4 regions of the Rahnella sp. WP5 genome follow, and region 3 is predicted to be linked to each of the others. Evidence: predicted binding sites of a transcription regulator. Region 3 holds the regulator's gene; each other region holds the start of a gene.

Region 1 (2,208 bases), on a different contig from region 3:
CCGTTATCCCACGCGCCTTTGTAGGTCACCGAGTAGGACTGGCGGTAAATGCGGTTAGTCTCTTCACCGTACATGCTTTTCACCAAATCACTGGTGTTGGTGTTCTGCGTGTCGCCTGCGTACAGGTTGCCCTGACGGCTGTTGGACACTTCAAATTCCAGCGACTGCATACGGGCAAAATCCCAGTGCAACAGGGCGTCGATATTCTTATCGATCACGCCTTCGCGACCTGCCGGAACGGTGTCGGCATAGGTGCCGGTACGCTCAGACTGATGACCCTCGTTGATGTACTGTGCGTCAGCCTGCGTTTTGCTGTAGCCACCGAACAGGCGGAAACTGAACTGATCGTTGAGCGGGCCGGAGAGGCTGAAATCGGTACGTTTGGTCGAGCCTTCGTCTTTATGTTGTGGTGCGTTCAGATAGGTATTCCAGGAACCGTGCCACTCCTGAGTGTCTTTTTTAGTGATGATGTTCACCACGCCACCCGCCGCGCCGTTACCGTAACGCGCCGCCGCCGGGCCGCGGATCACTTCGATGCGCTCGATCATATCGGGCGGAACCCAACTGGTGTCACCGCGGGTATCACGCTCACCGCGCCAGCCCTGGCGCACTGAGTTGCGGCTGTTCACCGGCTTACCGTCGATCAGGATTAAGGTATTTTCCGGGCCCATACCCCGGATGTCGATCTGGCGGTTATTACCGCGCTGGCCGCTGGTAGAGTTACCGGTCAGGTTTACGCCGGGCATGGTGCGGATAAGTTCGTTGATGTCGCGTGCCGGAGGGCGTTTTTGGATTTCATCAGAAGTGATGGTGGAAACGCCGGGAGCCTGAAGGTTTTGCTGTGCGGCGGTGACAACCAGTGTGTCGCTGGTGTCTTCCTGTGTTTCTGCGGTGTTCTGGCTGGCGTCTGTTGTGCGGGTTGTGGTGCTTTCTGCCGCGCTGACGGGCAAAGAAAGTGCTGATCCCAGCCCGATTAAGGTTGCCAGAGAATAGTGTGGTAGCCTGCTTTTCATAGTGGATTCTGCCCTGAAATCCATCCGTTCCTGCAAAACAGATTTAGTGAACAGGAGGATGGCCTGTTGTATGTGTATTTTTATCGTCCCGTTTACGGGCGGTAACACACTATTGCAAATGCAAACAATTATCAATACGATTCCCATTCATAATTTGCAGGGAGCAGGTCAATCATTCTGCAAATTATGCCTTCTCTCACTGCCAAAAGACTGTAAAGCGTAAACATGATGAAATCGCAGTTTCCGGAAAAACCCACCGCGCAGGCGATGTTAGCAAGCTCTCAGGCGGGAAGTGCTGAATGGTGGAAAGACATTAAAGCGCAGGGTTCACCCTTGATCGAACGGCTGAATGATGACGTATGCAACGTGACGTTCTTCTGGCGGGATCCGCAGGGCAGTGAGGCGACATCGGATTTCCAGCGGGTGTGGATCAACATCAACGGCATCACCGATCACCATCAGTCTTTACCGCCGCAAAGTCTGCAAAGACTTGCGGGAACCGATGTCTGGTCGCTGAGTATTACGCTGCGCTCCGGCTGGCGTGGCAGCTACAGTCTGATCCCGCGAACCGGGCCCGGCAGAGAGTTCCCGCAGGATCCCGATGCCTATACCGCCATGCTGGCTGCGCGGGAATGGTGGAAAGATATGTTCGCCCATGCGATTTATGACCCGCTGAATCCGAATCAGCCGTGGCCGGGGGCGAAATCTCACGCGCTGTCGCCTTTGCATATGCCCGACGCATTGCCGCAGCCTGCCTGGCGGGAGTTTGATCTCCACGGTGCCGCGTTGCCACAGAAACCGGCAAAGCTGCAAACCTATCAGTGGAACAGTGCGCGTCTGGGCAACCGGCGCAAGGTCTGGATCTACACCACCGGCGAAAGCCAGGATCCGGCATCGCGCCCGCTGGCGCTGTTGCTCGACGGCCAGTTCTGGGCGCAGCAGATGCCGGTCTGGCAGCCGCTGATGCAGCTGACGCAGGAAGGCACATTGCCGCAGGCCGTCTACGTGCTGATTGATGTGATCGATACACAGACCCGCAGCCGCGAACTGACCTGTAATGCAGATTTCTGGCTGGCCGTTCAGGAGGAGTTATTGCCCGCCGTGGCGACGCTCGCACCGCACAGCAGCGATGCGAACAAAACAGTGGTGGCGGGGCAGAGCTTTGGCGGGCTGTCAGCGTTGTACGCCGGTTTGC
Region 2 (2,208 bases), on a different contig from region 3:
TAGTCCTGAAAATAGTTCGAACCATTCCTCCAGATTCTCCTGTCTTTCTTCGGTTTCAACATTAGCCATATCTCCTGCTCCTGAAGAATCAAACTGCCTGACTACTTTGCTGCTCACCCCGAATGAGGCGATGGAATAAGTTTTAGTTCAGTTGAGCGCATTCACACGGGGGAAGCATTCCTCTTACATTAAATATGCAAATGTATTCAGGTGGGGTTCAGAGAGTATAAAGCTGCTTTAATAGCGAAATAATTTGGTAAATCAACCAAAACCAAGACGATTATTAATAAAATAATCATCCTGGCGAGATTTTATATCAGATGGAATAATAAGAGGAGGTGACGGGATTATGCTGTGTTTTCTAATGATAAGAATAGTTCACGGTATGCGGATACCAGTTCATCCAGCGTCGCCCGGTTCAGGCCGCTTGGGTTAGGCAGCACCCAAACTTCCGTGTCACCGATTTTCAACGCCTGACGTCCCCAGTTCACCTTACTGATGCCAAACGCTTTACTGAATGCCTGTTTGCCTAAAACAGCCAGCGCACGCGGCTGATAGTATTCAATTTTTGCCGTCAACGCTGCGCCCCCTTCGCGCAACTCATCGCGAACCAGCTCCGTTGCCTCAACAGTCGGACGTTCCACCAGCATAGTGATCCCGCAATCTGTATCCAGCAAATGCTGTTCTTCTTCAGGCTTAAGTAAACGCCCGGTAAAACCCGCCTGATAGATAACCTTCCAGAAACGGTTATTGGCATTAGCAAAATGGAAACCATGATGAGCAGTGGATAAGCCAGGATTGATGCCGCAAAACACGACAGAAAGATCCCGGGCGATAATATCTGTAATCATTATTCTCCCTTACGATGTATTTACCTGAGTTATAGGTAAAAAACACAGTGAACACAACAGACTAAAACTGTGCACAAAACGCGCATACAAACCGAAGACATATAGACCTGTAAGCAGAGTTTACCGTATAATCCCGCACCTCGGCCCTTTAGCTCAGTTGGTTAGAGCACGCGACTCATAATCGCTTGGTCGCTGGTTCAAGTCCAGCAAGGGCCACCAAATTTTAGCTTAAGATTCAAACGATTAAGCCACTTCATACGGAGTGGCTTTTTTGTTGCGTGAATACCTGTCTTCCCCTGACTTTTACACGGATTGAGCCTCTCTCGTCATTGACCCCATTCGCCCTGCATATAATAATGATAACCATTAACATTAAAAATTCAGGAATGGATCCAATGACAAGGGCTGGTTTTCGCCGTTTTTCAGGGATGGTTGCGCTGTTGTTATCGCTGCTTGTCGCCACGCAGGCTTTCGCAGAAGGCTGGCCACGGCAAGTTATGACCTCAAAGGGAAGCATCACATTACAACAGCCGCCGCAGCGGATTGTCTCCACCAGCGTCACCGTCACCGGCACATTGCTGGCGATTAATGCGCCGGTCATCGCCAGCGGAGCGACTGCGCCCAATAATCGGGTTTCCGATGCTCAGGGCTTTTTCCGCCAGTGGGGCGATGTCGCGAAACAACGCGGTGTGCAGCGGCTTTATATCGGCGAACCGAATGCTGAAGCCATTGCCGGACAGGCACCGGATCTCATCATTATTGCCGCCACAGGCGGGGATTCCGCACTGAAACTCTATGATCAGCTGTCGGCCATTGCGCCGGTCATGGTGGTCAATTACGACGATAAAAGCTGGCAGGAACTCGCCACCGAATTAGGCCGGGCGACGGGTAAAGAAACCGATGCCGCCAAGGTTATCGCGCAGTTTTCAGCCCGTGAAGACAATCTGAAAAAAGCGATACATTTGCCACCGCAGCCGGTGTCCGCGCTGGTTTATGGATCAGATGGCAAAAGCGCCAATCTGTGGACGCCCGCGTCACCGCAAGGTCAGTTGCTCCGGCAGTTAGGATTCACTCTCGCGCCGGTTCCGCTGAATTTCGCCGCCAGTTACAGTCAGGGCAAACGCCATGACATCATCCAGCTTGCCGGTGAGAAAATGCCGGAGGCGATGAACGGCCAGACGCTGCTGTTATTTTCCGCCAGTCAGCCTGATGCACAACGGCTGCTGACCAATCCTTTTCTGGCGAAGTTACCTGCCGTGCAGGCCGGGCACGTGTATGCCATGGGTGACGACACGTTCAGGCTCGATTATTACAGCGCCAGCAACATGTTGAATCAGCTTGAAAAACTGTTCGTAAC
Region 3 (2,208 bases):
ACGAGTTTGCTATCATCTGCATTATTATTGCCTGCGTTGCAGAGCACTTCATTGAGAACAAGAGGTTAGGTAATCTTATGGCCGTTGTAGGTATCTTCTTTGGATCCGATACAGGTAACACCGAAAACATCGCAAAAATGATCCAGAAGCAATTGGGTAAAGATGTTGCAGAGGTGCATGACATTGCGAAGAGCAGCAAAGAGGATCTGGAAAAATTCGATATTTTGCTTATCGGCATTCCAACCTGGTATTACGGTGAAGCGCAGTGTGACTGGGACGACTTTTTCCCAACGCTGGAAGAGATAGATTTCGAAGGTAAGCTGGTGGCACTGTTTGGTTGCGGTGACCAGGAAGACTACGCCGAATATTTCTGCGATGCGCTGGGCACCGTGCGCGATATCATTGAGCCACGCGGCGCAGTGATTGTCGGACATTGGCCTACCGAAGGTTACCACTTTGAAGCATCTAAAGGCCTGGCGGATGATAAGCACTTCATAGGACTGGCAATTGACGAAGATCGTCAGCCCGAACTGACCAGCGAACGTGTTGATGCCTGGGTGAAACAGATCACAGAAGAACTTAGCCTTTCTGAAATTATTGGCTAAAAACCCTGTTGGCCCTGAGGATTTATTCTACAATTGAAGGGCCAAACTATTACTGAAATTAACAATTTAACTGCTACAAAATTGTAACTTTCGGTCGTATCAAGGTACACTGAGTTCCTCTGTTTTTTCTATTGATCAAGTCGTTGCATTCCAAATGTGACCGGCAATTTGTGATCTTTATTAACAGGCTGTCGTTGACGAGAATTGGCACATTGCGTTAAACGAAGAGACTAAACGAATAATTTTGTGCCGCCGATGCCACAGGCTGCATGCCTCAACTTGATTAGCACATAGTAACAGGACTGAATCCGCATGACTGACAACAACACCGCACTGAAGAAAGCCGGCTTAAAAGTCACGCTTCCGCGCCTCAAAATCCTGGAAGTGCTGCAAGCGCCGGAAGGTCATCACGTTAGTGCGGAAGATCTTTACAAGCAACTGATTGATATGGGTGAAGAAATTGGCCTGGCGACGGTTTACCGCGTTCTGAACCAGTTTGACGACGCCGGTATTGTCACCCGTCATAACTTCGAAGGCGGCAAGTCCGTATTCGAACTGACCCAGCAACATCACCACGACCACCTGATCTGTCTGGATTGCGGTCGTGTGATCGAATTCCGTGACGAATATATTGAAGGTCGTCAGCGTGAGATTGCTAAGAAACACGGTATCAAGCTCACCAACCACAGCCTGTATTTGTACGGTCACTGTGAAGCAGGCGATTGCCGCGAAGATGACTCTTTGCACAACGATAAACCTGCGCAGTAATCTGCACAGGCTTTGACTAAATTAACCGCTGAAAAGCGGTTTTTTTATGTCTGATATCGACGCAGATTAAGCCCGGATAGCAGGCATAAAAAACCCCGGCAAGCCGGGGTATGTTTCGCTGCTGAGATTCACGGCTTAGGTGAATTGTTCGTTTTTATTTCCTGCCATATTTTCCCGCAATCAGCAGCATATGCCTGACCGTCGCCAGTTTTACGCGCCGTCAGACATCGCTGGTAATCCACCACGCGCACCGTCTCCTGTTCTGCAAATTGCTGGTGGGCTTTTTCCTGTTTCAGTTTATTCAGTAACACCTCGCAGGATGCCAGTTTGTCCGGATTGCCTTCTGACGTATTGATACAGGCACGGTAATCTTCCCGCGTTTGGGATATTTGTGCCTGATCGGCGGTAGGTGCACAACCAGCCAGAAGCACGGACGACATCACAATCATCAGTAATTTATTCATCGACATAACGACCTCAGAAAATAGTGAATGGAGCAATGACAATGAATTTCACGTCTTTTTCATCCTGGAATATGTTGCCGTACCCGCCACTCCAGCTAGGAAGATCAGAGTGGTTGTCGTACTGGGTGTAATGCAGTTTGAACAACGTCCCTTTCGCGCGACCTTCCTGAATGGTGTACAGCGCATCCAGACTCCAGGCGCTTTCTTTCAGGCGCTGGCTCTGGTCGTAAGCGGCGTTGGTGCTCGGTTTGGCATCCCACGCATAGACGTACGAACCACCGACCGCTAAGCCCGGTAAATCCCATTTCGCCAGATCATAAAGCACGCCGGCATACACGGCTTTCTCACCGTTGGCGTTGAAGTCAGAACGG
Region 4 (2,208 bases), on a different contig from region 3:
GCGGTTGACCAGATGGTGGTCCACATCGGATAGCCCATGATGAAGAAGAACACCGCAATCAGCCCCGCCTGCTGGAACATGATATGGCCGGTCAGCATGATGGTGCGAATGCCGGTAATGCGGCGAAATACCACCATCAGGATATTCAGCGCCAGGGCGATCAGCACCGCGTAACCGACCCAGCTATAGGCCTCGCCCATGCGCTCCACCGTGGCCATCATTGAGGCATAGGTATCTGATATTGCACCGTTAATGCCATACACTTCTGAAAGTTTTGCCACCACCGGTTTGAAGGTACCGGTCAGAATGCCGGACCCCGCCTGCAGTAACATAAAGCCGATAATGGTTTTGATGGTGCCCTTGATAATCACCGTCGCGCTCTTCCTGAGCAGGATGTAACCGAGCATGGTCACAATACCCAGCAGCAACGGCGCGTTAGTCATTACCTGATTAAAAAATACGGTGAAGATGGTGTAGAGGAATTCCATAAGACTCTCCGTCTGACCTTGTTTGATCTCTTCAACGCACTTGAACATAACCGCTGCGCTAAAAAGTGAGGGACAAACGCACTCTAATGCTCACATCGAATCAAATAAAGATTCGCAATGATTATTTGTGAGCAGTCTCGCAAGATATCGTCATCGGCAGAATGAGCTAACAAACTAAATCACTCTGTTTTTATGATAAATATCAGCCATATACTACAAAAAAAGGCATGTGAAAACCGCCTGAAATCCTCCCATCCTCCTTTGTCACCCCCTGCTTAATGCTAAAAATCGCTCGTTTATAATCATTGTCATTATGAATTTTCGATGATAACTTCTCACAAACAAATCACATGTAATCACCAAATGATTTATTGTGACTCTATTTCAAAGCCAACTCAGATGAGGGAATACTATGAGCAAAGTAGAAACAATCAGCCGCGAATCCTGGATCCTCAGCACTTTCCCGGAATGGGGCACCTGGTTAAACGAAGAGATCGAGCAGGAAAAGGTCGCGCCGGGCACCTTTGCCATGTGGTGGCTGGGCTGTACGGGGATCTGGCTGAAGTCTGAGGGCGGCGCGAATATTTGTGTCGATTTCTGGTGTGGCGTCGGCAAGCAAAATCACAGCAGCCCGCTGATGAAAACCGGCCACCAGATGCAGCGCATGGCCGGTGTAAAGAAGCTCCAGCCGAATCTGCGCACCACACCGTTTGTGCTCGATCCCTTTGCGATCAGGGAGATCGACGCGGTGTTATCCACCCACGATCATAACGATCATATCGATGTGAACGTGGCCGCCGCTGTCATGCAAAACTGTGCTGCTGACGTGCCCTTTATCGGCCCGCAAACCTGTGTGGATTTGTGGATGAGCTGGGGCGTGCCCGCCAGTCGTTGCATCGTGATGACGCCGGGCAAAGTGGTGAGGATCAAAGACGTGGAAATTCACGCACTGGATTCTTTCGACCGCACGGTGCTGATCACCCTGCCCGCAGACCAGAAAGCCGCAGGGGTATTGCCGGATATGATGGATCAGCGTGCGGTGAATTATCTGTTCAAAACGCCGGGCGGTAACCTGTATCACAGCGGCGATTCGCACTATTCCAACTACTACGCCAAACACGGTAACGAATATCAGATAGACGTGGCGCTCGGCTCTTATGGCGAAAACCCGCGTGGTGTGACCGATAAAATGACCAGCGTCGATATGCTGCGCATGGCGGAATCCCTCAACACCAAAGTCGTTATTCCGTTCCACCACGATATCTGGTCGAATTTCCAGGCCGATCCGCAGGAAATCCGCGTGCTGTGGGAGATGAAAAAAGATCGCCTGAAATACGGCTTCAAACCGTTTATCTGGCAGGTCGGCGGTAAATTCACGTATCCGGATGATAAGGGTAATTTCGAATATCATTATCCGCGTGGCTTTGACGACTGCTTTACTACCGAGACTGATCTGCCATTCAAGTCTTTCTTATAAAGTATGTTATGAACAGGCGGAGGCAACAGACTCCGCTTTTTTATAAACCATGTAATTGCCATTACTGCTCGTTTATAATCACGCGGTAATCACCTATTTACCTGCGGAGCCACCATGACTGAGCCACAACGCCACAATGCTATTCTCGATCTGCTGCAACGTCAGGGGCAGATTTCCGTCGCTGATGTGATTGATCAGTTTGATATTTCACCCGCTACGGCGCGTCGTGACATCACCAAGCTC

The links. The regulator Fur, encoded in region 3, represses iron uptake genes when iron is present. The targets are predictions, from matches to a motif close to ATAATAATGAGAACNACTATCAA.
Region 1: the regulator Fur is predicted to act here: its motif matches at 1,126-1,148, upstream of fes (enterochelin esterase).
Region 2: the regulator Fur is predicted to act here: its motif matches at 1,202-1,224, upstream of fepB (Fe2+-enterobactin ABC transporter substrate-binding protein).
Region 4: the regulator Fur is predicted to act here: its motif matches at 784-806, upstream of ulaG (L-ascorbate 6-phosphate lactonase).

What each region holds. Positions count from the first base shown of each region.
Region 1 covers NZ_JQJR01000009.1:141,846-144,053, reverse strand. The annotation lists gene EX31_RS08250 (TonB-dependent siderophore receptor) at 1-1,013, opposite strand, end outside; gene fes (enterochelin esterase) at 1,239-2,208, shown strand, end outside.
Region 2 covers NZ_JQJR01000009.1:136,458-138,665, forward strand. The annotation lists gene EX31_RS08210 (hypothetical protein) at 1-69, opposite strand, end outside; gene mug (G/U mismatch-specific DNA glycosylase) at 348-851, opposite strand; tRNA gene EX31_RS08220 (tRNA-Ile) at 994-1,070, shown strand; gene fepB (Fe2+-enterobactin ABC transporter substrate-binding protein) at 1,247-2,208, shown strand, end outside.
Region 3 covers NZ_KN050721.1:418,080-420,287, reverse strand. The annotation lists gene fldA (flavodoxin FldA) at 78-605, shown strand; gene fur (ferric iron uptake transcriptional regulator) at 918-1,373, shown strand; gene chiQ (ChiQ/YbfN family lipoprotein) at 1,502-1,837, opposite strand; gene EX31_RS23280 (chitoporin ChiP) at 1,851-2,208, opposite strand, start outside.
Region 4 covers NZ_JQJR01000007.1:119,882-122,089, forward strand. The annotation lists gene ulaA (PTS ascorbate transporter subunit IIC) at 1-488, opposite strand, end outside; gene ulaG (L-ascorbate 6-phosphate lactonase) at 901-1,965, shown strand; gene ulaR (HTH-type transcriptional regulator UlaR) at 2,080-2,208, shown strand, end outside.